DNA from 2 places in the Variovorax sp. efr-133-TYG-130 genome. Region 1 is predicted to be linked to the other one. Evidence: predicted binding sites of a transcription regulator. Region 1 holds the regulator's gene; the other holds the start of a gene.

What was found. The regulator HrcA, encoded in region 1, represses chaperone genes, less so after heat shock. The targets are predictions, from matches to a motif close to TTAGCACTCNNNNNNNNNGAGTGCTAA.
Region 2: a site for HrcA is predicted at 2,019-2,045, ahead of QRN67_RS31280 (co-chaperone GroES). Genes of this name have one in related genera too.

Annotation. Positions count from the first base shown of each region.
Region 1 covers NZ_JARVTD010000018.1:45,487-59,719, reverse strand. The annotation lists gene mutM (bifunctional DNA-formamidopyrimidine glycosylase/DNA-(apurinic or apyrimidinic site) lyase) at 47-859, shown strand; gene QRN67_RS18010 (dynamin family protein) at 949-2,910, shown strand; gene mutY (A/G-specific adenine glycosylase) at 2,900-3,946, shown strand; gene rapZ (RNase adapter RapZ) at 3,957-4,835, opposite strand; gene recN (DNA repair protein RecN) at 4,832-6,514, opposite strand; gene QRN67_RS17990 (NAD kinase) at 6,515-7,426, opposite strand; gene hrcA (heat-inducible transcriptional repressor HrcA) at 7,458-8,465, shown strand; tRNA gene QRN67_RS17980 (tRNA-Ile) at 8,497-8,573, shown strand; gene QRN67_RS17975 (hypothetical protein) at 9,072-9,266, shown strand; gene QRN67_RS17970 (hypothetical protein) at 9,485-10,054, shown strand; tRNA gene QRN67_RS17965 (tRNA-Arg) at 10,270-10,346, shown strand; gene QRN67_RS17960 (helix-turn-helix transcriptional regulator) at 10,775-11,167, shown strand; gene QRN67_RS17955 (HNH endonuclease) at 11,369-12,286, shown strand; gene QRN67_RS17950 (hypothetical protein) at 12,514-12,693, opposite strand; gene QRN67_RS17945 (helix-turn-helix transcriptional regulator) at 12,827-13,819, opposite strand.
Region 2 covers NZ_JARVTD010000044.1:55,658-69,890, reverse strand. The annotation lists gene QRN67_RS31295 (TonB-dependent siderophore receptor) at 1-215, opposite strand, end outside; gene QRN67_RS31290 (FecR domain-containing protein) at 346-1,371, opposite strand; gene QRN67_RS31285 (sigma-70 family RNA polymerase sigma factor) at 1,371-1,880, opposite strand; gene QRN67_RS31280 (co-chaperone GroES) at 2,135-2,425, shown strand; gene groL (chaperonin GroEL) at 2,455-4,107, shown strand; gene QRN67_RS31270 (metallophosphoesterase family protein) at 4,216-5,334, opposite strand; gene QRN67_RS31265 (MFS transporter) at 5,331-6,677, opposite strand; gene QRN67_RS31260 (arsenic transporter) at 6,699-7,949, opposite strand; gene xylB (xylulokinase) at 8,107-9,576, opposite strand; gene QRN67_RS31250 (AraC family transcriptional regulator) at 9,610-10,566, opposite strand; gene QRN67_RS31245 (carbohydrate kinase family protein) at 10,578-11,546, opposite strand; gene QRN67_RS31240 (transaldolase family protein) at 11,577-12,248, opposite strand; gene QRN67_RS31235 (L-iditol 2-dehydrogenase) at 12,578-13,366, opposite strand; gene dalD (D-arabinitol 4-dehydrogenase) at 13,363-14,233, opposite strand, start outside.

The DNA.
Region 1 (14,233 bases):
GCGTGGGGCTTCGTCGCCGTCGGCATTTGCCGGAGATTTACTTTTCATGCCTGAATTACCCGAAGTCGAAGTCACCCGGCGCGGCATTGCCGACCGCATCGCCGGGGCGCGCATCGACGCGGTACGCATCGGGAAACCACTGCGCTGGGCGCTGATGGTGCTGCCCGAGGCGCTGGTCGGGCGCCGCGTGCTCCAGGTGCGCCGGCGCGGCAAATACCTGCTGATCGATCTCGACCGCGGCATCCTGCTGCTGCACCTGGGCATGTCGGGCAGCCTGCGCTTCGACGCGGTGCTGCCGCCGCCCGGCACGCACGACCATTTCGATCTGGTCACCGACCTGGGCACCTTGCGGCTCAATGACCCGCGCCGCTTCGGCGCCGTCGTCTATGTGGAGAACGAAGACGCGCCCTGGGCCATCAAGCTGCTCGGCGGGCTCGGCATGGAGCCGCTGGGCGAAGACTTCGACCTCGACGTCTTCCATGCCGGGCTCAAGAAGCGCAAGACCGCCGTCAAGCAGGTGCTGCTGGCGGGCGACGTGGTGGTTGGCGTGGGCAACATCTATGCGTCGGAAGCGCTGTTCCAGGCCGGCATCCGGCCGACGCTGTCGGCCGCGCGCATCAGCCGGCCGCGTGCCGCCAAGCTGCATGCGGCGGTGCGCGAGATCCTTGCAAGGGCGGTAGAGAAGGGCGGCAGCACGCTGCGCGATTTCTCCAACATCGACGGCCAGAACGGTTATTTCCAGCTCGAGGCGACCGTCTACGGCCGGGCCGGCGAACCCTGTCGGGTCTGCGCAACGCCCATCCGGCTGTTGAGGCAGGGGCAGCGCTCCACCTATTACTGTCCCAACTGCCAGAAATAGCGGATGTAACCGTCGAGCTAAATGGGCCGAAAACGGTTGCTGCCTACCTCTCGATGCTATATTTGTAAGCTCTTTTTTACATCTGTCTCTTGAGCCGCTCCTTCAACCGACAACTCGATCAGCACGGCGCCTGGCGAAGCAATTTCGCCCGCCGGCTGCAGTGGCTGTCCCGCTGGCTGACCGAGAACGAGCTGCTCGACCAGGCGGTGGCCGAGCGCCTGCGCGGGCTCGAGACGCAGATCCGCACCAGCAAGGTCATGGTCGCGTTCGTCGCGGAGTTTTCGCGCGGCAAGTCGGAACTGATCAACGCCATCTTCTTTGCCGGCTACGGGCGGCGCATCATGCCCGCGAGCGCCGGGCGCACCACGATGTGCCCGACCGAGCTGGGCTACGACCCCGCGCTTGCGCCCAAGCTGCGGCTGCTGCCCATCGAGACCCGCCTGGAGCCGCACTCGCTCGCGCACTGGCGCGAAAAGCCCACGCGCTGGACCGAGATCGCCATCGACGTAGCCAATGCCGAGCAGCTGGCACAGGCCATGAGCAAGGTGGCCGAGGTGCGCTGGGTCGCCAAGGACGAAGCGCGCACGCTGGGTTTCTGGGACGACGAGACGCCCGACGACAACCCGGTGCAGGACGCCGAAGGCCGCGTCGAAATTCCGCGCTGGCGCCATGCGGTGCTCAACATGCCGCACCCGCTGCTGGAGCAGGGGCTGGTGATTCTCGACACCCCCGGCCTGAATGCGATCGGCGCCGAACCCGAACTCACCGTGAGCCTGATCCCGCAGGCGCACGCGGTCGTCTTCATCCTGGGCGCCGAGACCGGCGTGACGCGCTCCGACCTCTCCATCTGGCGCGAGCACCTGATCACCGAAGACGAAGGCAACAACACGCGCTTCGTGGTGCTCAACAAGATCGACACCATGTGGGACACGCTGAGCACGCCCGCGCAGATCGCGCAGCAGATCGAGCGCCAGCGCGAAAGCGCGGCCCGCCTGCTCGAGGTGCCGCTGGCGCAAGTGCTGCCGGTGTCCGCGCAGAAGGGCCTGCAGGCCAAGATACAGCGCGATGTGCCCTTGCTCGACGCCAGCCGCCTGCCCGCGCTCGAAGCGCTGCTGGGCGAAGGCGTGCTCGGCAAGCGCGAGACCATGCTGCGGCTGGCCGTCGATGCCGGCATGAGCGCGCTGCGCGTCGAGGCCGAACGCATCCTGAAGGTGCGCCAGCGCGACCTGTCCGAGCAGGCGCTCGAGCTGCAGGGGCTGCGCGGCAAGAATGTCTCGGTGATCCGCCACATGCGCGCGCGCATCGACCAGGAGCACGCCGAGTTCGAGGGCAGCAACACGCGCATCCTGGCGCTGCGCTCGGTGCAGGGCAAGCTGCTGCGCGAGGTGTATGCCGTGCTCGGCCGTACCGCGCTCAAGGCCGACATGGTGCGGCTGTCGGCCGCGCTCAAGCGCCCCGGCGTGAAGCTCAGCGTGCGCAAGGTGTACGCGGAGACCTTCGACTCGCTGCGCAACAACCTGCGCGAAGTGCAGGCGACCACGGCGGAGATCCAGTCGATGCTGCACGCCACCTTCCGCCAGCTCAATGCCGAGCAGGGCTTCACGCTGCAGGCGCCGGCGGAGCCCGACCTTACGGGCTTCGAGCAGGAGCTCAGCCAGATCGAGCGCAGCCACATCCACTACCTCGGCGTGGGTAACCTGCTGAAGCTCGCGCAGGCCGATTTCTGCGACAAGCTCGTGCGCGCGCTGGCCAGCCGGCTGCGGCTGGTGAATGAAGCCGCCATGACCGAGGTCGAGCGCTGGAGCAAGGGCGCGAGCGCGCAGATCGATGCGCAGCTCAAGGAGCGCCGGCGCAACTTCAGCAAGCGCATCGAGGCCATCGAGCGCATCCAGAGCGCGGCGGGCAACCTCGACGAGCGGCTGATGGAGCTCGCCGCGCAAGAAAGCAACCTGGCCGAGCTTCATCTGCGGCTGCGCGAATTCACCACGCTCATCACCCAGCAGGCAAAGCCGCAGTCTGCGGCTGTCGCCGGCGAACTGCGTGCTGCCTGAATCCCCCGACTTCGCCGCGCAGATCGTGGCCTGGCAGCGCAGCCACGGCCGCAGCCAGCTGCCGTGGCAGAACACCCGCGACCCCTACCGCGTCTGGCTGTCGGAGGTGATGCTCCAGCAGACGCAGGTGTCGACGGTGCTCGGCTACTTCGCGCGATTCCTCGAGCGCTTTCCAGACGTGAAGGCGCTGGCCGCCGGAACCGAAGACGAGGTGTTCGGCCTCTGGAGCGGCCTGGGCTACTACAGCCGCGCGCGCAACATGCACCGCTGCGCGCAGGACGTCGTCGCGCGCTTCGGCGGCGAATTCCCGCGCACGGCGCAGGAACTCGTGACCCTGCCCGGCATCGGCCGCTCCACCGCCGCGGCCATTGCCGCCTTCTGCTTCGGCGAGCGCGTGGCGATCCTCGACGGCAACGTGAAGCGCGTTCTGACGCGGGTGCTCGGCTTCGGCGGCGACATGTCGTCGTCTGCGCAGGAGCGCGCGCTGTGGGATCTAGCGACGCAGCTGCTGCCCCCCGCCGAACAGCGCGAGGCCATCGCCCACTACACGCAGGGGCTCATGGACCTGGGCGCCACGGTCTGCCTGCCGCGCAAGCCCAGCTGCATGATCTGCCCGGTCGACCAGCGCTGCGTGGGCCTGCGCGAGGGCGCGCCCGAGCGCTACCCCGTCAAGACCCGCAAGCTCAAGCGCAGCGCCCAGTCGCTCTGGCTGCTGCTGGCGCGCGATGCGCAGGGCCGCGTGTGGCTGGAGAAACGGCCGGCGAAGGGCATATGGGCGGGGCTGCACTGCCTGCCCGTATTCGACAGCCGAGACAATCTGCTCGCAGCGCTGCCGCCCGCCGCGCAACGCGGCACGCAAGACATGCCGGCCTTCGTGCACGTGCTGACCCACAAGGACCTGCACCTGCACCCGGTGCTGCTCGAAGGCGCCCAGCCGATCGGCGAAGGCGCGCGCTGGGTCGACGCGCAGGAGTGGAGCCGGCTGGGCCTGCCGGCCCCGGTGCGCAAGCTGCTGGAAAGCAGCGAGGCCCGATAGGAGCCGGTGGTCAGTTCGCGTCGAGTTCGCGGTGCCGCTTGAGCGCACCCCAGCGGGCGCCGAACGAACGCGCGAGCTGCTCCACCAGGAACACCGACCGGTGCTGCCCGCCGGTGCAGCCGATGGCCACCGTCACGTAGCTGCGGTGGTCGCGCGCCAGCGCATCCAGCCAGTGCGACAGGAACTGCTCGATGTCGTCGTACATGCGCGCCACGTCGTCGTGCTCGCGCAGCCATTCGATCACCGGTTCGTCGCGTCCCGTGAGCGGGCGCAGCGCGGGCACGTAGTGCGGGTTCGGCAGCATGCGCACGTCGAACACATAGTCGGCATCCAGCGGCACGCCGCGCTTGAAGGCGAACGACTCGAACACCAGCGTCAGCGCGCTCTGCGGCGCCGAGATCAGCGACTTGATGTAGCTCTGCAGCTGCGCGGGCCGGATCAGGCTGGTGTCGATCACGTCGGCACCATCGCGCAGGTCGGCCAGCAGTTCGCGTTCCAGCTCGATGGCCTGCATCAGCACGCGATGCTGCTCGGGCACGTCGGTGCGGCCTTCCTGGCGCGAAAGCGGATGGCGGCGGCGGGTTTCCGAATAGCGGCGCAGCAGCGCGTCGGTGGTGGCGTCGAGGAACAGCGAACGCAGCGAGATCCCGCCGTCGCGCCGCAGCGCATCGAGCTGCTGCGGAACGATGGGCAGCGAGACGCCGCTGCGCACGTCCATGGCAATGGCCACGCGCGGCGTCTGCTGTTCGTGCTGCAGGGCGATGAACGCCGTCAGCAGCTCGGGCGGCAGGTTGTCGACGCAGTAGTAGCCGGCGTCTTCCAGCGCATGCAGGGCCACCGATTTGCCGGAGCCCGACATGCCCGTGATGAGGACCAGGTCGAGGTTCATGGCGTGGCCGCGGAAGTCTTGTGGCCCAGCATCTCGCGGGCGTGCGCGAGCGAAGTCTGCGAAACCTTCTCGCCGCCCAGCATGCGGGCGATTTCCCTGGCGCGGTTGTCTTCGTCCAGGCGCGACACGCCGCTCTCGGTGCGCGGGCCTTCCTTGCCGGCCGCCGCGGTCTGGCGCTTGGCCACCACCAGATGGTGGTCCGCGCAGGCCGCCACTTGCGGCAGATGGGTGACGGCGAGCACCTGGCGGTCGCGGCCGAGCTGCTTCATGAGGCGCCCGACCGTCTCGGCGACGGCACCGCCGACGCCGGCATCCACTTCGTCGAAGATCAGCGTCTGCGCGGTGCCGAGCTGGCTGGTCGTTACGGCAATGGCCAGCGCGATGCGCGAAAGCTCGCCGCCCGATGCCACCTTGCCGATGGCGCGCGGCGTGCTGCCGGTGTGGCCGGCCACGAGGAACGCCACTTCTTCCAGGCCGGCGCGGCCGGGCTGCGCCAGCGGCTGCAGATCGACTTCGAAGCGCCCGCCCTGCATGCCCAGGCCCTGCATCGCCTCGGTGACGGCCTGCGCGAGCCGCGGTGCCGCCTGCTTGCGCGACTTGCCGAGCGCCCTGGCTTCCTTCATGTAGGCCTGCTGTGCGCTCTGCTCGGCGCGTTCCAGGCCGTCGAGATCGCTTTGCGCATCGAGCGCCTGCAGCTCGGCCTGCCAGCCGGCCAGCAAGGCCGGCAGGTCGGCCGGCGTGCGTTTGTAGCGGCGCGCGAGCGACATCCACAGGCCCATGCGCTCGTCCAGTTCGGCCAGGCTTTGCGGATCGGCTTCGGCGTCGCGAAGGTAGCCGTGCAGCGAGTGGGCCGCGTCGGAGGCCTGCGCCACGCAGGAGGCCAGCACTTCGCCGAGGTTGCGGAACTCCGGCTCGATGTGCTCGCAGTTCTTCAGCAGCGTGGCCGCGCGCGAGAGCGCGGAGAGCGCGCCGTTGTCTTCGTCTTCCAGCGCCTGGCTGGCGCCCTGCGCCGCGTCGATCAGCGCCTGCGCGTTGGAAATGCGCGAGTGGTTGGTCGACAGTTCTTCCCATTCGTCGACGCCGGGCGCGAGCTTGGCGACCTCGGAAATCTGCCACTGCAGCCGCTCGCGCTCGCGCTGCAGCGAGTCTTGCGCCGAGCGCGCATGTTCGAGCGCGGAGAGCGTCTGCCGCCAGCCATGCCAGGCGGCGTCGAGCGCGTCGCTGCGCACGCCCGCATAGGCGTCGAGCAGGCCGCGCACCGCATCGGGCCGGGTCAGGCTCTGCCAGGCGTGCTGGCCGTGGATGTCGAGCAGGCGGTCGCCGAGTTCGCGCAGCTGCGTGGCCGTGGCCGGGCTGCCGTTGATCCAGCCGCGGCTGCGGCCCTGCAGGTCGACGGTGCGGCGCAGCAGCAGCGCGTCGCCGGCTTCGAAGCCGCCTTCGTCGAGCCAGGAGGCCAGGGCCGGATCTGCATCGAATTCGGCGCTCACGTCGAGCCGTTCGGCGCCTTCGCGCACCGCGCCGGCGTCGGCGCGGTTGCCCAGCGCCAGCTGCAGCGCGTCGATCAGGATGGATTTGCCCGCGCCGGTTTCACCGGTCAATACCGTGAAGCCGCCGGACAGGTCGAGTTCGAGTGATCGCACGATCACGAAGTCGCGCAGTGCGATGCGTCGCAGCGCCATTCAGGAGCCTCCCTCGTTCCAATGAAGTTTCTTGCGCAGCGTGTCGAAATAGCTCCAGCCGCGCGGATGCAGGAAGCGCACGCGGAAGTCGGAGCGGCGCACCACCACGCGGTCGCCGATCGCCAGCGAGGCGAGCGACTGCATGTCGAAATTGGCGCTGGCGTCGCGCCCGCCCACCAGCTCGATGACGATCTCGTCGGCATCGGGCAGCAGCACCGGGCGGTTCGACAGCGTGTGCGGCGCGATCGGCACCAGCACCCAGCCCGGCACCGCCGGGTGCAGCAGCGGCCCGCCGGCCGACAGCGCGTAGGCGGTCGAGCCCGTGGGCGTCGCGATGATCAGGCCGTCGGCGCGCTGGTTGGCCACGAAATGCCGGCCGACCGACACGCGCAGCTCCACCATGCCGGAGGTGGCGCCGCGATTGACGACCACGTCGTTCATGGCCAGCGCGTCGAACACCGAGGCGCCGTCGCGCATGACCCGCGCGTGCATCAGGCTGCGGTGGTCTTCCTCGTATTCGCCGGCCAGCATCGGGATCAGCGTGGCCTGGTAGTTGTCGAGCGGAATGTCTGTGATGAAGCCGAGCCGGCCACGGTTGATGCCGATCAGCGGAATGCCGTAGCTGGCGAGCTGCCGGCCGATGCCGAGCATGGTGCCGTCGCCGCCGACCACCAGGCCGAGGTCGCAGCGCTGGCCGATTTCCTCGACCGACAGGGCCTCGTAGCGCGGATGGGCGGGCGCGTCGTCGGCGTCGTCCTCGCAGGTCGAGCGCTCGACGAACACCTTGCACCCCTGGGATTCGAGGAAGGCGCCAATGCCTTCCATCACGCCGTCGCGCGCGTCCGCCTGCGCGCGGGCGCCGGAAGCCTGGTATTTGCCTATGAGGGCGACGTGACGGAAGCGAGAGGTCATATCTCACAAATTACAACACTAAAATCTTGCAATGCTGGACGACCGTGCCAAGTTGCTGCTCAAGACGCTCGTCGAGCGCTACATCGCCGACGGGCAACCCGTCGGCTCCCGCACGCTCTCGCGTTCGTCCGGGCTGGACCTGTCGCCCGCGACCATCCGCAACGTCATGGCGGACCTCGAGGAACTGGGGCTGATCGCCAGCCCGCACACCTCGGCAGGCCGCATCCCGACGCATCGCGGCTACCGCCTGTTCGTCGACACCATGCTCACCGCCCAGCGCGAGCAGATGAGCCCGCCGGCGCTGGCGCCCGACCAGCCGCAGAAGGTGATCGCCAACGCGGCGCACCTGCTGTCGAACCTGTCGCAGTTCGTGGGCGTGGTGATGGCGCCGCGCCGCGCTTCGGTGTTCAAGCAGATCGAGTTCCTGCGGCTGTCGGACCGGCGCCTGCTTGTGATCATCGTGTCGCCCGACGGCGACGTGCAGAACCGGGTGATCTTTCCGGAGGCCGACTATTCGCAGTCGCAGCTGGTCGAGGCGTCCAACTACATCAACGCGAACTACGCGGGCCTGACGATCGAGCAGGTGCGCGATCGCCTGCAATCCGAAGTCGAGAAGCTGCGCGGCGAGATCGCGGCGCTGATGCAGGCCGCCGTGAAGGTCAGCTCCGAGGTGCTCACCGAGGCGCAGGAAGACGACGTGGTGATCTCCGGCGAGCGCAACCTGCTCTCGGTGACCGACTTTTCCAGCGACATGGGGCAGCTTCGCCGCGCCTTCGAGCTTTTCGAGCAGAAGGCGCAGCTGATGCGGCTGCTCGACGTGTCGAGCAAGGCCGAGGGCGTGCGCATCTTCATCGGCGGCGAAAGCAAGGTGGTGCCGTTCGAGGAACTGTCCATCGTCAGCGCCAACTACGAGGTCGACGGGCAGGTCGTGGGCACGCTGGGCGTGATCGGGCCGACCCGCATGCCCTATGAACGCATGATCCAGATCGTCGATATCACGTCGCGTCTGGTGAGCAATGCGCTGAGCCACCGCAAATAGGCGCCGCGGCGCGAATAGAATCGTGGCGCGTGGGCCGTTAGCTCAGTTGGTTAGAGCAGCGGACTCATAATCCGTTGGTCGATGGTTCAAGCCCATCACGGCCTACCAACTACCCTTTTCGCATAACGATTGTTTGCTATATATTTTATAGCAACGAGATTTCAAATTTCGCCGTTGCCAGATCGTTGCCAGAATTTTGATTACAGGGGCATCGCAATTTTGGGGAATGTGCCCTGCGTCTGTGCAGGGCGGGCGGATTTTGGATCGGCCGCGAGCTGGAGAGGTGAGCGCAGACCTCGAATTCGCTGGCAACTTTCGTGGCGAGGCGGAATGCTGTGTTCAGGCGGCGCAGTGCGTGCCAATGCGTGGGGCGCCGGCAGCACGCCCTATCTGACTTCGATTCTTCGTAAGCGCGCGGCAAATCTTTCGTGGCACAGGAGACCTTGGCTGAGACCCATCACAATGGGGTGATATGCCCCCACCGCTTCTGCAAACCAGTCTCACCCTCATCTGTCACGCAAGACCGTCGCTGTTGTCAGGCTTGCGGAGGTGCTTTTAGCCAGCGGGTATTCAGGCATTTGCGTGCTCTAAGACCAAGTGTGTGCGGTGAAGCAGTTCAACTACACCACTGCCGTGGTTGTCGGGATCGATGATCTCGGCTATCAGCGCCGATATTGCTACGAGCATCGAGCGGACGCTCAAGCCGCGCTCGCGGCCTGGAATGGCTGTGAACATCCATCCGAGCCGTGGATCAAATGCAAGGGCGCTGGCATTGATCTATTGAACCCGGATTTCCGCTGAGTTCTGCCGTGGCGAGGTCGAATGCCAGGATTTTGAGTATGGGCCAGCGAAGCCGCGATAGTGAAGCGGCTGGGTGCATCTTTCCTGGTGAAGATGGGCTTGTCACCGCGGTTAGAAATCGCCACACGGACGCTTTTGCCATCGACCCAGCAAAGGTACGGGACATCTCGAGTCACCTACTTGATGTCGATGGGCGCCTCCGTATCACTCCTGCTTGCATGTTCGAAGAGACAACTGCCCAAGAACGGCTGATGTTTGGCGTGCGCCAAGGCATCTATAGCTTTCCAACCGACGAGCTCTGTGAGTTCCTGCGATCCCGCATCGACGGCAGGATCGCCATCGAGATCGGCTCTGGACACGGGATCCTTGCCGAGGCACTGGCTATTCCTGCCACCGATAACCGCCAGCAAGAGGATCCGGAACTCAGGGCCGACTATGGACAAATTGGTCAACCGACGGTCCCCTACGGCAAAAACGTAGAGACGCTGGATGCGGACGCTGCCGTGAGAAAGTATCGACCCAACGTCGTCATTGCGTGCTGGGTCACGCATCGTTTTGACCCAGCACAACCGCATGCCGGAGGCAGCGTGACCGGCGTCGATGAAGCATCACTCATCGAAGCATGTGACGAGTACATCTTCATCGGCAACGAGCGCGTGCACGCGCACAAACCCATTTGGAAAATGCCGCATGAGAAATTGACTCCATCTTGGCTTTACTCACGCGCGGTCAATGGCAGCCGCGAGTTCATTGCCACGTGGCGTCTACGCCAATCCTTGAGCGTCTAGAACGAAGCAGCAAGTCAATACATGCTCGGCGTGGCTGCAAGCCGGCGTGGAGGCTGCCTGGGAATACCTAGTTGCCAATGCGTTCGCGTTCAGATTGTTTGATTCGTGACTTCTGTGGCAGGCACGCCGGCGTGAGGACGCCAGGGCAGGCCTCAGCGCAGGCCTCAGCGCAGGCCTCAGCGCAGGCCTCAGCGCAGGCTATAATTGAAGGCTGCGCGGCTGTAGCTCAGTTGGATAGAGTACTTGGCTACGAACCAAGGGGTCGTGGGTTCAATTCCTGCCAGCCGCACCAGTCTCTTTAGGGGATGCATTCCTCAGTCATTCTCGGGTACAGGTTCGATTCCTGGCGGCGGGACCAGCTATGAAGCCGGACACATCCAAAGGTGTCCGGCTTTTTTCATTCTCTCTCGGAGAGTCGCTGCTCGGCAATCCATTTTTGTCCAGCTTGATCCGTTCAGAGCCGGAGGCATTGAGGGGCACGAATGGGGGCAGCTAACTCTGGTTTGGGGGCATGTTCTGAAGCGCTGCCAATACAGGAAGAAAGAAGCGGCCAGGCGCTCGCTCCCGCCGCGTGGCTCCTTCGATGCTATGGAACTTGAGGTTGATTAGGTAAGCGTCGTCACCAGCAGGCCGTGTGTTTTGCGATGGCGTCTGCGAAGGCCCGGCCGACAGTCATCCGGACAGAAGCCTCAGTGCCGTGACGCAGGTGGGGTGCCCGCGATGAGCAGTACGTTCACCGAGCGCCTGAAGGAATTCACGACGGACATCGGCCGCGGATGGCAGGCCGACCTCGCCCGCTGCTGCGGGGTGACCCGTGCGGCGATCACCAACTGGCTTTCGGATCGAAACAAAGGCATCGAATCGACTCACCTGTTCATCATTGCCGATTATTTCCGGGTCCACCCGCGATGGCTGGCCACCGGCGCCGGGCCCAAGTGGGTCGAGATCCCGACGTACCTGTCGAAGAATGTGCATCCCACCGTGGGCGAGGTACTGGTCAAGTTTGAGGAAGTGGCCGCCCGGCACAAGAAGATGAACGAGTCCGAACGCATTGATCTCTACATCTGGCTGGCCGGCGAGACGCTGGGTATTCAGGAGGCGGCGAACTCGTAAACCACGGATTGAAGACTCGCGGACGGCCGCACCGCGCCGCGTCCCCGTTCAGTCCACCTTCACGCTGAACAGCACCGCCCCCGTGGTGCCCGGCGCGATCGTTCGTCGAGTTACATCTGGCCCACGAGGTCACCCGCTACAAGGCAGAGGGACTGCGCGAGAGCTATCAAAATGGAACTGCTGCTGTTCTAAGCGAATAAAATGACTAAAGCGAAGGCGAAAAAGGTTGCGAGAGCCTCCTCCAAGCCGAGGATCATCTTTGCCGCGGTGCATGATGACTTCAAATGGCGTGTCGTAACGACTCACACGACTGAATGGCACGCCGTCGACGGGGAACACGGCGCGAGGTTTTTGCTGTTGACGTCCAACGCCTCACAGGTCCGCGTCTACGGCGCCGTCGTCGCGGTCTTTGTCTGGAAAGAAAACGAAACGACAGCGCAGGCATTTTTCAAAGGGTGCGAGCCTGCAGTCATGCTGCGTGCGTTCGTGGAGGTTGCCGACCTTCCAGGAACTGAGAGGTCGATGACCGACGGTCCTGACCCCGTAAGTTTGACGACTTGGCGAGCGAACTCTGAGGCGATGCCACGCTTGCCGCCACCGACGTCTTTGAAGACCTCGTCTCCCTGCGAGATCAAGGTGGACGATGAATGCGAGCAGAAATCGCCGACCGGGACTCAAGCGGGTGGCGTTGCCACGCCGGAGGGTGAGCAGGAGCCCGAGACTTCGCTCGAAATCGAGAGGCCTCCCGGCGCCTTTTTCCAGAACGAGATCTCGGTCGGCGAGTACGTCGAGGGCGCCGCCTTGGAGGTGCTACTTACACGTTGGGAGCGTCACCTCGGGGCTCGCAACGCGTGTATTAAGCACTACGGTGCCGTCTGTCGGGTTTGTGATCTGGACTTCGAGAAGCGCTACGGGCCGATTGGCACTGGCTTCATCCATATTCATCACGAGATTCAGCTCGCCGACATCCGCGAAGAGTACCAAGTCGACCCAATCAACCATCTGAAGCCGGTCTGTCCCAATTGCCACGCCATGCTGCATCGTGAGGATCCGCCCATGTCGATCGCGCAACTGCGCGAGAGACTCGCCCAGTTACGCGATCAGATCCAGCCATGTTGAAATTTCCTATGACGTGTGGCACGGGCGGCAACAGTAGTAGCAGCCGTTGATCCTGTTGCCGGGCCAGCGGCGTTTCGCATCGCTCACGGCTGGTCCGCACGATGAAAATTCTCCGAGATAGACTCGGTTGTTTTCTGAGGGGAGATAGGCGCAACCGGTCACATGAACTTCATGATCTCCGTTGGCTTGCTGATTCTTGTTGATGTAGTACGAAGACATTTTTCAGCCTACTTTCCTTTTTCCTTGCGAACGCCTTTGAATGGCGCTCCGTCTTGCTTTTGATCCATGAACTGACCGTTGTCGCCATTGCGCTTGGTCCAGTTGTTTGTTGTTGGATTGAGGACTTGAGAGCGGTTCTTCACCGCGCCTCTTCGAGCGTTGTCGCCCACTGGGTCATTCTTGGCCATGAGCGGCTCCTCGGCAAATTGAACGGGTGAAACTGGCTCGCACAATCACTCCTCTCGGGCTTCCGCGGCGCGGTTCCCCAACGTAGGTCTATTGTTTCGCTGGTGGTGGCTCATAGCGTGAGCTACCTAGCGGCTACTGCAAATATTTACTAGCAGCGAGCGCCAGAGTTGCCGCCAGTTTCTCCCGCAGAGTCGCCGGCGCCAACACCTCAACATCAGCCCCATGACGCAGGAGATCCATTAGCAGCTCCTGGTCGTTTGAATATGGCACTTCTAGGACATAGCTACCATCACTCAGTATCTCGCTCGTTTGATTTGAATGCCAGGTTTCCAAGGAAACCCATTGCGCTCGCTCAGGCGTGAACTTGATTCTGGCCCGCTGGGTTGCCACTCCCGCGAAGATACCGTAACCACTCTCGAAGTGCTGAGCCATCTCGGCGCCCGAGACGTCTACGGCAGGCGTGGTGCCCGTGGTCACTTCCTGCATCGCGTCTAACGAGAAGGACCGGATGCCCTCTCGCAAATGACACCACGCGTCCAGCAGCCAGTTTTCGCGATAGTGAACAAGCTGGAGCGGTGATATCTCTCGTGTGGTGGTCTCTCGGCGATCTCTATTCAGGTAAGTGATGGATAGCCGCTTGCGATCCAGCAGGGCCTGCGCCACTTGTTCGAAGTGCTTCAACTCCACCTTGCGCGTACCGATATGAATGAGCTTAATGCGACGTTCGACCGACTCAGCTGCATGAGCGGTTTTCCCGAGCAAAGTTCGCAAACGGGCTTGCAGGGGCGCAATGTGTGGGTCAAGCAGGCCAGGCTGTAAATCCCGAAGAAGATGCTGCATAGCAAGCAGCGCATATATCTCAGATGCGTTGAACCACAAGCCTGGCAGCTCGTAGATCGGCTGATTTTCCGGTGCATCACGTTCGATTGCATATCCGCGCCGCTCAGCATCCCAGATGATAGGGCAGTTCATGCGCGATCTCAGATATTCTAGATCGCGTTTAAGCGTCGCTAATGAGATTCCTAGCTCTCTCAGCAACACTGCACGCGGCACAACGTCTTTGGACTGAAGCAGGCGACGAATTTTATGAAAACGTTCAGATTGGCCCATTGTGTCAAGCTTCACGTCTGGCGGTGCGTTATTGGATCCGAAAATCGCGCCAATACTGCACCGAAGTAACCTTTCAATCAACTCGCCTGCGATCGATTGCGTGGTTTGGGTGCTTGAGTTATTGAGTCAAGTTTCAGGCTGGACTGTCGCGCGCTGTAAGTGAGGCGGATACGGACATCAAAACCCTCGAAATTTAAAGGAGTTAATCTTGAGTCGCCCAAATGCCCGCTGCGATCTGTATCCGCACGCGTTTTCTCGCCGCTCACCCCAGCAGGCCAGTATCTGATTTGGGTAGGTGCGTGCGAGACACGGCCAACCTCAAAAAAGAATAAAAAAGTATTAATTTCTTGATCTGGTGTCCCGAAGTTGGAATGCCTTTTCGAACTACGATGATTTCGCCGAGTGCTCGGGCGAGGAATCCCGCGAATA
Region 2 (14,233 bases), on a different contig from region 1:
AAGGACAGCGCCACGCCCGACGCCGCGGCAAAGCGCCCGAGCACCGTGGCCAGCGGGCCGGCGTCGATGCGGTAGCTGCGGGCCGCCTGGTTCTGCGCGCGGGCGCCGTCGGCGGTGTCGGCGGCCACGGCCGCGATCGGCAGGGCCATCGTCGCGGCGAACAGGCACAGCAGCGCCTTGCGGACGGGGTTGGGTGATGAGGGGTGCGCGTGCATTCTTCGGAATTCCTTCGGCATTGATTGCGGATTCATGGCTCTCAATGGGTAGGCCGAACGAAATCGAAAAACATGAAAGGCGGCGGCCAAGAAAATGCAAATGCGCCGAAGCGCATGGCCGCATGCGGAATCAGGCAGGCACGAGCGACACCCAATAGCGCGTCAGGCCGCTCACGCGCACCGGAAACGCCCGCACGATGACCGCCAGCGCCTTGCCGGTATCCATGACCGGGAAGGCGCCCGACACCCGGATGTCCGCGACGGCGGGGTCGCAGGCCAGCCGGCCGCGGTGGTAGCGCGCAAGCTCGGCCACCACGTCGCCCAGCCGCCAGTCGTTGACGACGAGGCTGCCGTGCTCCCAATCGGCCGATGCGGGATCGGCCGGCTGCGGCGCATCGACGCTGTCGCCGGTGAAAGCCACCTGCTGCCCCGCCTCCAGCCGCACCACGTTGCCGGGCGCGTGCGAGGCGCGAACCTCGACGGCGTCTTCGAGCACGCTCACCACCGTGCGCGCGCCGTCGCTGCGCACCGTGAAGCGCGTACCCAGCGCGAGGATGCGGCCATGCGGCGTCGCGACCAGGAAGGGGCGGCTGTCGATGCGCGCCGCACCCGGCAGGCCGCGGTGCCTTGCCGTCTCGGCCAGGAGCTCGCCTTCGCGCAAGGTGACGAGCCTGTGGGTGGCGTCGATGGACACATCCACCGACGTGCGGGTGTTGAGCTTCAGCAGCGAGCCGTCGGCCAGCGTGACGGAACGCTGCTCGCCGGTGCCCGTGCGGTAGTCGGCCAGCCAGGCGCGCCAGCCGCCGTCGGTGCCGGCCACCTGCCACGACGCGTAAGCCAGCGAGCCACCGCCCGCCAGCACGGCAATGCCGCGCAGCACCCGGCGCCGGTCGGCATGCGCAGCCCGCAGCGTGGAGGCCGCCACGTGCGCCGGCACGCGCTTGAACGTCGCCTGCATGGCCTCGAAGCGCTGCCAGGCGCGCTGGTGGTCGGGGTGGGCGCGATGCCAACGGCGCCAGTTCTCGCGGTCGGCCTCGGAGGCATCGCCGGAGCACAGCCGGGCGTACCAGGCGATGGCCTCCTTGCGGACCTCGGCTTCGCTGCGCGAGGGCGCGCCGATGCCGTCGGGCGTCAGCTCGAAGCCGGACTTCATCATCACGGCGCGAGCATGTAGCAATGCTCGAGCGCCTTGCACATGTAGTTGTTGACCGTGCGCACCGTCACGCCCAGGCGGGCGGCGATTTCCGCATAGGTGAGTCCGTCGAGCTGCGACAGCATGAAGGCCTGCCGCACCGCCGGCTTCATGCCGTCGAGCATGGTGTCGATGGCAACCAGCGCCTCGAGCACGATGGCCCGCGCTTCGAGCGACGGCAATTGGGGTTCGGGCAGCGCGGCGAGGGTGTCGAGGTAGGCACGCTCCAGTGCCCGGCGCCGGTGGAAGTCGACGACCAGCCCGTGCGCGATGGTGGCCAGGTAGGCGCGCGGTTCAGCCGCGGCAACGGGCTCCCTCCTGCTCAGCAGCCGCACGAAGGTGTCGTGCGCCAGGTCGGCGGCGTTGTGCGAGCAGCCCAGCTTCTTGCGCAGCCAGGCGTGCAGCCATCCGTGATGGTTGCTGTAGAGCGTTTGCACCTCGTGCTGAACTAACGCGAACTCGCCGGCCGGCATGGGTGGGATCTCCGCGCAGCCGCGATGGCTTCGCTCGGTTATTAATACGAATAGTTCTCAATTGTACGCTTTCGCCGGATGCCTTCCAACCAGCTGGCACGCACACTGCCCTTGAAACGTCATCGATTGCCCTTATGATTAGCACTCGCTGCTGACGAGTGCTAACAGCCCTCGCTTCCAGTCGATGGGCTGCCGGCCTCCGGTCCGGCGCCCGACCACAAACCCGTTTCTTATCCATACATCCAGGAGATGCAATGAAACTTCGTCCTTTGGCCGATCGCGTGATCGTCAAGCGTGTTGACAGCGAAACCAAGACCGCCTCCGGCATCGTCATCCCCGACGCAGCCGCCGAGAAGCCCGATCAGGGCGAAGTCCTGGCCGTGGGCCCGGGCAAGCGCAACGACAAGGGCGAGCTGGCCGCACTGACCGTCAAGGTCGGCGACCGCGTCCTGTTCGGCAAGTACAGCGGCCAGACCGTCAAGGTCGGCGGCGACGAACTGCTGGTCATGAAGGAAGACGACCTGTTCGCGGTCGTCGAGAAGTAATTCAAACATCCCATTCGGAGTAATAAAACATGGCAGCAAAAGACGTAGTCTTCGGCGGTGAAGCCCGCGCACGCATGGTCGAGGGTGTGAACATCCTGGCCAACGCAGTCAAGGTCACCCTGGGCCCCAAGGGCCGCAACGTGGTGCTCGAGCGCTCGTTCGGCGCCCCCACCGTCACCAAGGACGGTGTGTCGGTCGCCAAGGAAATCGAACTCAAGGACAAGCTGCAGAACATGGGCGCCCAGCTCGTGAAGGAAGTGGCCTCCAAGACCAGCGACAACGCTGGTGACGGCACCACGACCGCCACCGTGCTGGCTCAAGCCATCGTTCGCGAAGGCTTCAAGTACGTGGCCGCAGGCATCAACCCGATGGACCTGAAGCGCGGCATCGACAAGGCCGTGACGGCCCTGGTCGAAGAGCTGAAGAAGGCTTCGAAGCCCACCACCACGTCGAAGGAAATCGCTCAAGTCGGCTCGATCTCGGCCAACAGCGACGAAACCATCGGCAAGCTCATCGCCGACGCGATGGACAAGGTCGGCAAGGAAGGCGTGATCACCGTCGAAGACGGCAAGTCGCTCGAAAGCGAACTGGACGTCGTCGAAGGCATGCAGTTCGACCGCGGCTACCTGTCGCCCTACTTCATCAACAACCCCGAGAAGCAATCGGCGCTGCTCGACAACCCCTTCGTGCTGCTGTTCGACAAGAAGATCAGCAACATCCGTGACCTGCTCCCCACGCTGGAACAAGTCGCCAAGGCCGGCCGTCCGCTGCTGATCATTGCCGAAGAAGTCGAAGGCGAAGCCCTGGCTACGCTGGTAGTGAACACGATCCGCGGCATCCTGAAGGTCGTGGCCGTCAAGGCTCCTGGCTTCGGCGACCGCCGCAAGGCCATGCTGGAAGACATCGCCATCCTGACGGGCGGCAAGGTCATCGCTGAAGAAGTGGGCCTGACGCTCGAAAAGGTGACGCTGGCCGACCTGGGCCAAGCCAAGCGCATCGAAGTGGGCAAGGAAAACACGATCATCATCGACGGCGCCGGCGCTGCTGCCGACATCGAAGCCCGCGTGAAGCAAGTGCGCGTGCAGATCGAGGAAGCCACGAGCGACTACGACCGTGAAAAGCTGCAAGAGCGCGTGGCCAAGCTGGCCGGCGGTGTTGCCGTGATCAAGGTCGGCGCCGCCACCGAAGTCGAAATGAAGGAAAAGAAGGCTCGCGTCGAAGACGCCCTGCACGCTACCCGCGCCGCAGTGGAAGAAGGCGTGGTTGCTGGTGGCGGCGTGGCTCTGCTGCGTGCCAAGCAAGCCGTGGGCGACCGCGTCAAGGGCGACAACGCCGACCAGGACGCCGGCATCAAGCTGGTGCTGAAGGCCATCGAAGCCCCCCTGCGCGAAATCGTGAACAACGCCGGCGGCGAAGCCTCGGTGGTGGTGAACGCGGTTCTGGCCGGCAAGGGCAACTACGGCTTCAATGCCGCCAACGACACGTACGGCGACATGCTCGAGCTGGGCATCCTGGACCCGACGAAGGTCACCCGCACCGCACTGCAGAACGCCGCTTCGGTGTCCTCGCTGCTGCTGACGACCGAAGCCATGGTGGCTGACGCTCCGAAGGACGACGCTCCTGCCGGCGGCGGCATGCCCGACATGGGTGGCATGGGCGGCATGGGCGGCATGGGCATGTAAGCCCGACGGCCGGGAACACTTTCCCGGCCAGGCCGCTCGATCCGTCGAGCAACAACAAGAGCCGGGCATGCCCGGCTCTTTTTTTTGCCCGCGGCGCCGCGCGCCCGCCTACCAGCCGCCGCCGTTGCGGTTGGGTCCGCGCTGCGTGCCGTCCATGCCCGCGGGCGCCCAGGCTCCGATGGTGTGGCAAGCATGGCCCGGCGCGACCAGCTGGTGGCGCCGGGGCAGGTCGTCCACCGGCCTGACCAGCACCTCGACGCTGTCACGCGCCTCGCCGCATGCGACGACGACTCGGTGCAGGCCGGCACCGACACCCTCCAGGCTGGCCTGCCAGAGGCCGGCGCCCGCGTCCTGCATGGGAGACGGTGCGCCCGCGTCCAGGAACACCTCCATCGGCGCCGTGGCGTGGCCGATGCGCCGTGCCACGACCTGCAGCGTGCCGGGCCGCGGCACCTGGCGCGGGTCGGTCACGCGGGTGAGCAGGCGCACATCGCAGGGGCTCACGATCTGCACGTGCGGCCAGGGTTGGCCGATGCGGCGGAACCGCACGCTCGGCACCGAGTCGTGCACGCACACGAGCGAGAAGCCCGCCCGGCCGTCGTCCTCCTCGATCTGCGCGGTGGACCGCGTGGCGCCGTAGACCACCCAGCCGTCGTTGAGCAGCTCGTTGTAGTGCGTGTGTCCGGTATCGACGAACGCGACCCGGGCATCGGCGAACAGGCGCGCCAGTTCCTCGCCACCGTCCGCCATGTCGCCCGGAAAGGTGTGCATGAACACCAGCGGCGTCTGCCCCTCGGCCTGCGCCCGCGCGAGTTCGCGGGTGGCGCGATGCAGGTGGTGCGCGCTGAGCCGGAAATCGGGGCCGCCCTGGCCCGCGCTCACCACATCCAGAAAGATGCAGCGATGAGCGCCGAAGACTTCGCACTCCGGCCGCTGCGCCGGCGCGAAGGAAGCCTCGTAGGCCGCCAGGCTGCCGCCCTCGAAGTCGTGATCACCCGGGATCGCCCGCCAGGGCAGCGTCAGCGGGCCCAGCGCCTGCACGATCGCGGCGTACTGCGCTGCGGTGGCGTGGTTGGCGTTGTCGCCCGGCAGGTAGACGAAGGCGGCATCGGCGGCATGTGCGTTGGCCTCCTGCACGATCTGCCGCAGCCGCGGCAGCGCGGCCCAGTCGTCGGCCTCGTCCATGTGCAGGTCGCCGACGTGGAGCCAGTAGATGGAGGAAGTCATGCGCCGGCCCTCCCGCGTTCGGCACCGCGAGCCGCCTCGCCGCCCGCGCCCGCACAGGCCGGCATCAGCAGCGCGCCGAAGCCGACCCACAGCGCCACCGAGACCAGCGCGAAGCCGCCCAGCACGTAGAAGGCCAGCTGGTAGCCGAAGAGCTGGGCCAGCCAGCCGCCGATGGCTGGCGAAAGGCTCGCGCCCAGGCCCTGCACCGTCATCACCGCGCCCTGGCCGACGTTGACGCGGCCGGTGCCGTTGAGCAGGCAGGCCACCAGCCCCGGCACCGCCACGCTCTGCAGCCCGGCGCCGATGCCGTCGAGCGCCTGCACCGGCCACACACCCCACGACTCGATGAAGCTGCCGGCCAGCAGGCCGCGCACCGGCAGCGCAATGAAGGAGACCAGCATCACCAGCCAGTAGCCGCGCCCGGCCGCCATGCGCATCGCGATCAGCGCGGTGACGATCATCACGCCCTGCGCGACCACCACGGTGAGCGCCGTGAAGGCGGCCGGATCGCCCTTCCCGGCACCGACCACGGCCAGGCCGTAGAGCGGCAGCATCGCGCCGTTGCCGAGGTGGAAGCAGGCCAGCGCGGCGGCCAGGATGAGCATCGGCCGGTTGTGCAGCAGCGTGCGAAAGCCCTGGGCCTGCCCGGGTTCGCCGTCCTTCCTGTCGCCCTCCTCGTCTTCCAGGCCGCGCGCTGCGCGATGGTCGATCACACGCCCGGGAATCGCCAGCACCGACGCGATCGCGAACACGCCGAAGGCCGCCGCGAGGAAGAAGATGGCCGGCATGCCGTACCTGTAGCCGAGCCAGCCCGACAGGCCGGCGCCGATCATGTTGCCGGCGTGGTTCCAGGCCTGGTTGCGGCCGTTCTGCGCATTGAAGCCGCGCTGGCGCACGATGCCCAGCGTCATGCCGGCGACTGCCGGACCGATGGCCGCACCGGCGATCGCCGTGGCGATCTGGCTGGTGGTGACGACGATCCAGGCCTGCGACCACAGGATCAGGAACGAAGCCAGCACGGTGCAGATGCCGGTGACGACGACGACCAGCCGCTTGCGCGTGGTGCTGTCGATGAAGGCGCCTGCCGGCACCGTCATCAGCATCCCGGCGATGCCGCCGGCGGTCATCACCGAGCCGATGGCGCCGGTCTGCCAGCCGCGCTGCTGCAGGAACACGCCGAGGAACGGCCCGATGCCGGCCTGCATGTCGGCCATGAAGAAGTTGAGCGAGCACAGCGCGCGCGTGGCGCGCTTGCGGTCGGCATCGCCATCGTTGCCGGGGTTGCCGACGCCGGGCGGTGCGCCGGATGGTGCGCCGGGTGCGGCGAGAGTCGAGGTGGACATGGTGAGGTCTCCTTGAAAAACTCAAGCCGTCAACAGCCGTGCGCCCAGCGCCAGGCACAGGGCCGGCGGCATCACGAGCACGCCGACCTTCAGGAAGCGCACGAAGCCCACGTCCTCGCCTTCGCGGCGAATCGCGATGAGCCAGAGGATGGTGGCGAGCGAGCCGGTGATCGAGAGATTGGGGCCGAGATCGACACCGATCAGCAGCGCATCGACGATGGACGCGGGCGGGTGGGCCTGCTGCACCATGGTGCTGGCCAGCAGGCCGGCCGGCAGGTTGTTGACCAGGTTCGAGCCGAAGGCCAGCAGCGTCCCGGCGATGGCCCCCGTGGCGCGTTCGCCATGCTGCGCGCCCGCCATGAGCCACTGCGCCAGACGCTCGGTCAGCCCGGTCCTGGAGATCGCCTCGACCAGCACGAACAGGCCCGCCACCAGCGGCAGCACCGTCCAGGACACCTCGCGCAGCAGCGGCAGCGGACTGGAACGGTCACGCAGCAGCACCACGGCAGCGGTGAGCACGCCCATCACGCAGGTCGGCAGGCCGAGCGACCAGTCCATGGCCGATACGGCCATCAGCACCACGGCGGTGGCGATCAGGCCGGCCAGCGCGGTGCGCCCTCCGCTCGACAGCGGCGCCATCCGCGACGGTACCTCGCAGCCGCCCGCCAGCTCGCGCCGCTGGGTGAAGCGCAACACCAGGAAGGTGCTCGCGATGGCCAGCACCGAGGGCAGCGTGAAGTGCAGGAGCCAGGGCCACAGCGCCGGCATGTGCTCGCCGTAGAGTACCAGGTTGGCGGGGTTGGAGATCGGCAGCACGAAGCTCGCCGCGTTGGCGACGAAGGCGCAGATGAACAGATAAGGCAACGCCGGCGCGCGGGCCTGGCGCGCGGCGGCGAAGACGGCCGGCGTGAGCACCACCGCGGCGGCGTCGTTCGAAAGGAAGGCGGTGACCACCACGCCGACCAGATAGACCAGCAGGAACAGGCGGCTGCGCGAGCCCTTCGCCTGCCGGACCGCATGGCTTGCGACCCAGTCGAACAGGCCTTGGCGGCGTGCCGTTTCCGACAGCAGCATCATGCCGATCAGGAACAGGTAGACGTCAGTGCCCTTGCCGACGGCGGTGAGCGCGTCCGACAGCGGCAGCAGGCCCAGCGCCACCGCCAGCACGCCGCCCGTGACCGCCCACACCGCCTCCGGCCAGTTGAAGGGGCGAAGCAGCACGCCGGCCGTCACGGCCGCCGTGAGGCTCCAGAGGGACAGATGACTCGACATTGCAAACGCCTCGCGATGGGTTGTTTGTGTGACAGGCGAGGCGGAGTCTGGGCGACCGGACGCACGCGTCCTGTCGGCCAATGTCGCAGTGCGGCGCGGCCAGCGGGCGCACCTTGGCGCAGTCGCTGTGCGCGATCGATGTGGCAGGCCCGAAGAGTCAGCCTGCGCTCAGCAATTGGAAGCTATGGCGCAGCGACAGATACAGCGCGCGAAAGCGCGCATGCCGCGCGCGATGGCCTTCGGCGCCGGCGGTCCGGGGCTCGAAGCGCTGGCGCACCGCGGGCGGCGTGCACACCGCCTCCAGCGTGCCGCCATCGGCCAGCCAGGCCAGTCGCGCCGCGCCCAGCGCACCGCCGGCTTCACCGCCTTCGCCAAGCGTGAGCGGCACTTCGAGGATGTCGGCCAGCAGCTGCGACCACCAGGCGCTGCGCGCGCCGCCACCGACCAGGGCCAGCGCGCCCTCGGGCAGCCGCAGGGTGTCGAGGCCGTCGCGCAGGCCGAAGCTCACGCCCTCGACCACGGCGTAGGCGATTTCCGCCGGCCCGTGTGCATGCGTGAGCCCGAAGAGCACGCCCTGGGCATCGGGGTTGTTGTGCGGCGAGCGTTCGCCCGACAGGTACGGCAGGAACAGCGGGCACCGCTCGCGTTGCGCCGACGGCACCAATGCCGCCGCTTCGAGCAGCGCGGCCTCGTCGGCAAACTTGAAAGCCTTCGCGGCCCAGCTCACCGCGCTCGCGGCGGAGAGCATCACCGACATCTGGTGCCAGCGCTTCGGCAGCGCATGGCAGAAGGCGTGCATCGCCTGCGCCGGGTTCGGCAGGAAGCGGTCGGTCGACACGAACACCACGCCTGAAGTACCCAGCGAAACGAAGCCCTGCCCCGGCTCGACCAGCCCCATGCCGACCGCGCTGGCGGCGTTGTCGCCGGCACCGCCCGCGATCTTCACGCCGCCCGGCATGCCCCAGCGCGCCGCGAGTTCGGGCTTGAGCAGCGCCGAAACCTCGCTGCCTTCGACCAGCCGCGGCATGTGCGCGCGCGTCAGCCCGGTGGCGGCGAGCAGTTCGTCGGACCAGTCGCGCGCACCCACGTCGAGCCACAGCGTGCCGGCCGCGTCGGACATCTCGCTGACCGCCTCGCCGCTGAGCATGAAGCGCAGCCAGTCCTTCGGCAGCAGCACGCGCGCCACGCGGGCAAAGAGTTCGGGCTCATGCTCGCGCACCCACAGCAGCTTGGGCGCGGTGAAGCCCGGCATCGCGAGGTTGCCCGCGATGTCGCCGAGCCGCGGGACGGCGCGCGTGAGCGCTTCGCACTGCGCGCCGCTGCGGCCGTCGTTCCACAGGATCGCGGGCCGCAGCACCTCGCCGGCCGCATCGAGCAGCGTGGCGCCGTGCATCTGCCCCGACAGGCCGATGGCGCGCACCGCCGACAACGCCTCGCCGTGCGCCTCTCGCAACTGCGCCATGACCTGCTCGAGCGCCTGCCACCACTGGGCCGGCGCCTGCTCCGACCACAGCGGATGCGGCCTCTGGACCGTGAGCGGCGCGCGCGCCACGCCCACGATGCGGTGATCGTCGGCGAGCAGCAGCGCCTTGAGCTCGGACGTGCCGAGGTCGAGTCCAAGATACAAGATGACCCCCTGGTTTCGTGCTTGGTGGCAAGCTTAGGAAGAGATGCCGCCGCCGAAGCGCGTGTCGGCCTGGCGGCGGAATTCGCTGGGCGTCATGCCCTTGATCTCGAGAAAGCGCCGGTTGAAGTTGGCCACGTTGTTGAAACCCACCTGGTAGCAGATGTCGGTCACGTAGTGGTCGGTCTGCATCAGCAGGTGGCAGGCGCTGTTGATGCGCACGCGGTTGACGAAGTCGGTGAAGCTGTTGCCGGTGGAGCGCCTGAAGAAGCGGCTGAAGCGGCTTTCGCTCATGCCCAGTTCGGCCGCCACGTCGGACATCGAGATCGGGTCCGCCATGTTGTTGGTGATGCGGTTGACGATGCCGTTGATCTGGTCGACCTGCGCGTCGCCGTCCGCGCCCTGCGCGCCCTGCATCTGCACGCTCGACAGCAGCCGATAGTCGGTGCATTGGGAGAGATCGGCCATGAAGTCGAGGAACAGGCCCAGGCGCCGCACGCCGCGCGCGGCCTTGATGCGGTCCCAGTGCGCCTGTGCCTGCTGCGACATGCCGAAGAACTCGATGCCGTGGCGCGCGCGCTCCAGCAGCTGCATCACCTCGCGCAGTTCCGGAATGCCGGCGGCCGCGCTCTCGATGGGTTCGTGGCGGAACTGGATCACCCGGTCGCGCCCCGCCGCGCCGCCTTCGGGCACGTCCAGCGAGATCCAGTTGTGCGGCAGGCGCGGCCCGCACAGCACCAGGTGCCCGGGCTGGAACGGCCCGATCCAGTCGCCGATGAAGGCCTTGCCCGATGTCTCGGTGATCAGGTGCAGCTCGTAGTCTTCATGGAAGTGCCATCGCACCAGCGGGCTGGGGAAGCCGTGCGCCAGGCAGCGCACCAGGCCGGTTTCTTCGGGCGCCTCGTAGCCCAGCGAGGGGGAGCGCGCGAAGTCGCGTTCCAGCTCGGGTTGGCGCTGGCGGGGGACCGAGCGTTTGCGTGTGGACGTCGTCATAGCGGCACGGTTCAGGACCGGGAAGCAACAGCCGTATTTTCTTCCTTCGCCAGCGCGGCGTGAACCGCCTCCAGCGTGGGTGGATCGGCACCCTCGCGGGTGCAGTTGAGGGCGGCGGCGGTGGCGGCGAAGGCCATCACCTCGCGCCATGCGTCGTCGCCCAGCTCGCCGAGCTGCTCCGGCCGCTCGACGCCGTGCGCCAGCAGCGACACCGACAGCCCCGCCGTGAAGGTGTCGCCCGCGCCGATGGTGTCGACCACCTCGACGCGCGGCGCGGCCACCGTGACCGGCGCGCGACCCGCGCGCCAGAGCATGGCGCCGTCGCCGCCGCGCGTGACGATCACCGCGCGCGCGCCGGCCGCGAGGCAGTCGGCGGCCAGCGCGTCCACCGGCTGGCCGGGCGCGAGCAGCGCCGCGTCCTCGTCGCTCAGCTTGACCAGGTCGGCCATGCCGAACCAGCCGGCCACGCGCTTGCGGTAGGCGGCCATGTCGGTGATCAGGCTGGGCCGCACGTTGGGGTCGAACACGACCACGCGCTGCCCCCGGTTCGCGGCGACGAGGTCGGCGATGCGCGTGGCGGCCGGGTCCTGCAGCAGCGAGATCGAGCCGAAGTGCAGGAAGCGGCACTCCGCCGGCAGCTGCGGCAGCGGCTCGGGCGCCCAGGTGGCGTCGGCGCTGCCCTGCGTGTAGAAGGCGTAGCGGTTGGTCTGCGGCGTGCGCTCGACGAAGGCCAGCGTCGACGGCGCGCCGCTGCGCAGGATGAAGCTGGTGTCCACGCCGTTCTTCTGCAGGAAGCCCATCAGCCGCTCGCCGAACAGGTCGGTCGACAGCTGCGTGAGAAAGCCGGTCGGCTGCCCGAGCCGCGCGCAGGCCACGGCGGTGTTCAGCGGCGAGCCGCCTTCATGGCCCAGGAATGCCAGGGTGCCCGCCTCGCCGGCGGTGAAATCGATCAGGGCTTCGCCCGTGAGTGCAATGCGCATGGTGTGTGGGTCGGGATTCGGTGTCGTCGATCAGGGCAAGGTGCGCGCATCGGCCAGGAAGCCGCGCTCGGCGGACAGTGTCGCGGAATGGTCGAGCAGTTCGGCAAACAGCCGCGGCGGAATGGTGATGGCGCCCACGCCGAGCCCCAGCAGCGAAAGATACGCCTCGCGCGACCGGATGCTGGCCACCAGCAGCCGCGTACCCGAGGCCGGCCGCCGCGCCACCAGCGACTGCATCTGCGCGATCAGCGCCAGGCCGTCGATGCCCGCGTCTTCGAGCCGGCCGAGGTACGGCGCCGCATAGGCCGCGCCCAGCTGCGCCGCGAAGTGGGCCTGCTCGGGCGCGTACACGGCGGTCCAGGTGACGGGCACGCCCTGCGCGATGAGCCGCGCGCCGGCGTCCAGGCCTTGCCGCGTGGCGGGGATCTTGATGACGAGTTGGCCGGGGTCGAAGTGCGGCAACAAGGCTTGCGCGTCTTCGAGCATGCCGTCGACGTGTTCGGAAAAGACCTGCGCCTGCACCTGGCGCGCGCCCAGCTCGATGCAACGCGCGAGCAGTCCGGGCACGGCAGCGCGGCCGACGCCCGCGCGCTTGAGCAGCGTCGGGTTGGTCGTGACGCCGTGCACCACCGGGTGGGGCAGGCAGGTCTGTATCTCGGCCAGGTCGGCGCTGTCCAGGTACAGGTGGAAGTCTTCGTTCATGGGTTGCTTCCTCCTATTGGTTCGGGCTGTTTCGGGGTGAGTGCGCAGGGCACCGGGTACTCCCCTCCGCGAATGTCCCCCGGGCTTCGCCCTCCTCCTTTATTTCGCTGCGGGGAGCACCCGGCGCCCTGCGCACGACGAGCGCTGCTCTTGTGCCGGCTGATCAACAAGTGCTCTGGACGCTCACGACGGCGGGGTGCCTTGCGCAGCGAAATAAAGGAGGAGGCCGCAGGCCGGGGGACATTCGCGGAGCAAGGCACCCCGCCGGCGTGAGCGCCCCACGAACAAAGCCCATGAAAAACAAAAACCGATCTCATCGACAACCCAGCTCAAGACATGACATTGCCGCCATCGACATTCAAGGTCTGCGCCGTGATGTAGCGCGCCTCGTCGCTGGCGAGGAACACCGCCGCCCCCGCGATGTCTTCCGGCGCGCCCATGCGGCCGAGCGGCACCGCCAGCCCGACCTGCCGCTTCTTCTCTCCGGGCGGCAGGCCCTCGGCCTTGGCGAACAGGCTGTCGACATGGTCCCACATCGGCGTATCGACCACACCGGGCGCAATGCCATTGACACGTATGCCGTGCGGCGCCATCGCCAGCGCGGCGCTCTGCGTGTAGCTGATGACCGCCGCCTTGGTCGCGCAGTAGTGCGACACCAGCGCCTCGCCCCGGCGCCCGGCCTGCGAGGCCATGTTGATGACCGAAGCGCCCTGCGTGCCCGCTTCCACCATGTGCCGCAGCACCGCCTGCATCACGAAGAACATGCCCTTCACATTGACCGCGAACAGCTTGTCGAACGACGCCTCGTCGCTGTCCAGCAGCGGCGCGAGGTCGAACACCGCGGCGTTGTTGAAGAGCGTGTGCACCGGCCCGAAGGCGACCTGCGCCTGCGCCAGCATGTGGGTGATGGCGGCGGTGTCCGTCACGTCGGCAGCGATGTAGGCGAGCCTGCCCGGCTGCTTTTGCTGCAGCGCGCGCACCGCGTCGGGCGCGGCGGTGGCGCGGTCGACCACCGTGCAGCGCGCGCCCTCGGCAATGCAGGCTTGCGCCACGGCCAGGCCGATGCCGCCTCCCGCGCCGGTCAGCAGCACATGACGGTCTTGAAGACGGGCGCTCATGGCTTGCTCCCTGTTTTTTCTGCGACGAAGCGCGCAACGCGCTCGCCGGCACGGCGCACCGCGTCGACCAGGCGGGCATCGCCGGCGACGTTGCCCCAAAGTCCCGAATCGGCGCACAGCGCGGCCACCGGGTCGGCCGCATCGCAGATCGCATGCGCCACCGCTTCGTCCATGCCCTGGTCCTGGTAGGCGTAGGGCAGCGCACCCTTGTGCCAGCGCTGCAGGAAGGCCAGGAACAGCGCGGGCAGCATCGCCACGCTGTCGATGCCCTGGCCCGCCGCCAGCCGCTCGCGCACCGTCGGGGCGATGAAGCCGGGGATCTTCGAGAAGCCGTCCGCCGCCACGCGCTGGTTGGTGTCGCGGATGGCGGGGTTGCCGAAGCGGTCGAGCACCACGTCGCGGTAGGCCGCGAGGTCGATGGGGCTGGGAGTCAGGCACGGAATGACGTCGTCGGTGACGTAGTCGAAGGCCATCCTGCGGATGGCCGCGTCGTGCGTGCCCTCGTGGATGAAGCCGAGCCCGACCAGCGTTCCCGCCCAGGCGATGCAGCTGTGCGTGGCGTTGAGGATGCGGATCTTGGCCTCTTCATACGGCTGCACCGACTCGACCAGCTCCACGCCCACGCGGCCCCAGTCGGGCCGGCCGGCCGCGAAGTCGTCCTCGACGACCCACTGGATGAAGCTCTCGCCGGTGATGGCCGCCGGGTCGTCGCGTCCCGTGGCCGCCTTGACGCGCGCGCGCAGCTCGGGCGGCGGACGCGGCGTGATGCGGTCCACCATCGCGTTCGGGCAGCGCGTGTTCGCGTTCACCCAGGCCAGCAGGCCGGCGTCGCCCGCGAGCTCGATGAACTCCAGCAGCCCGGCGCGA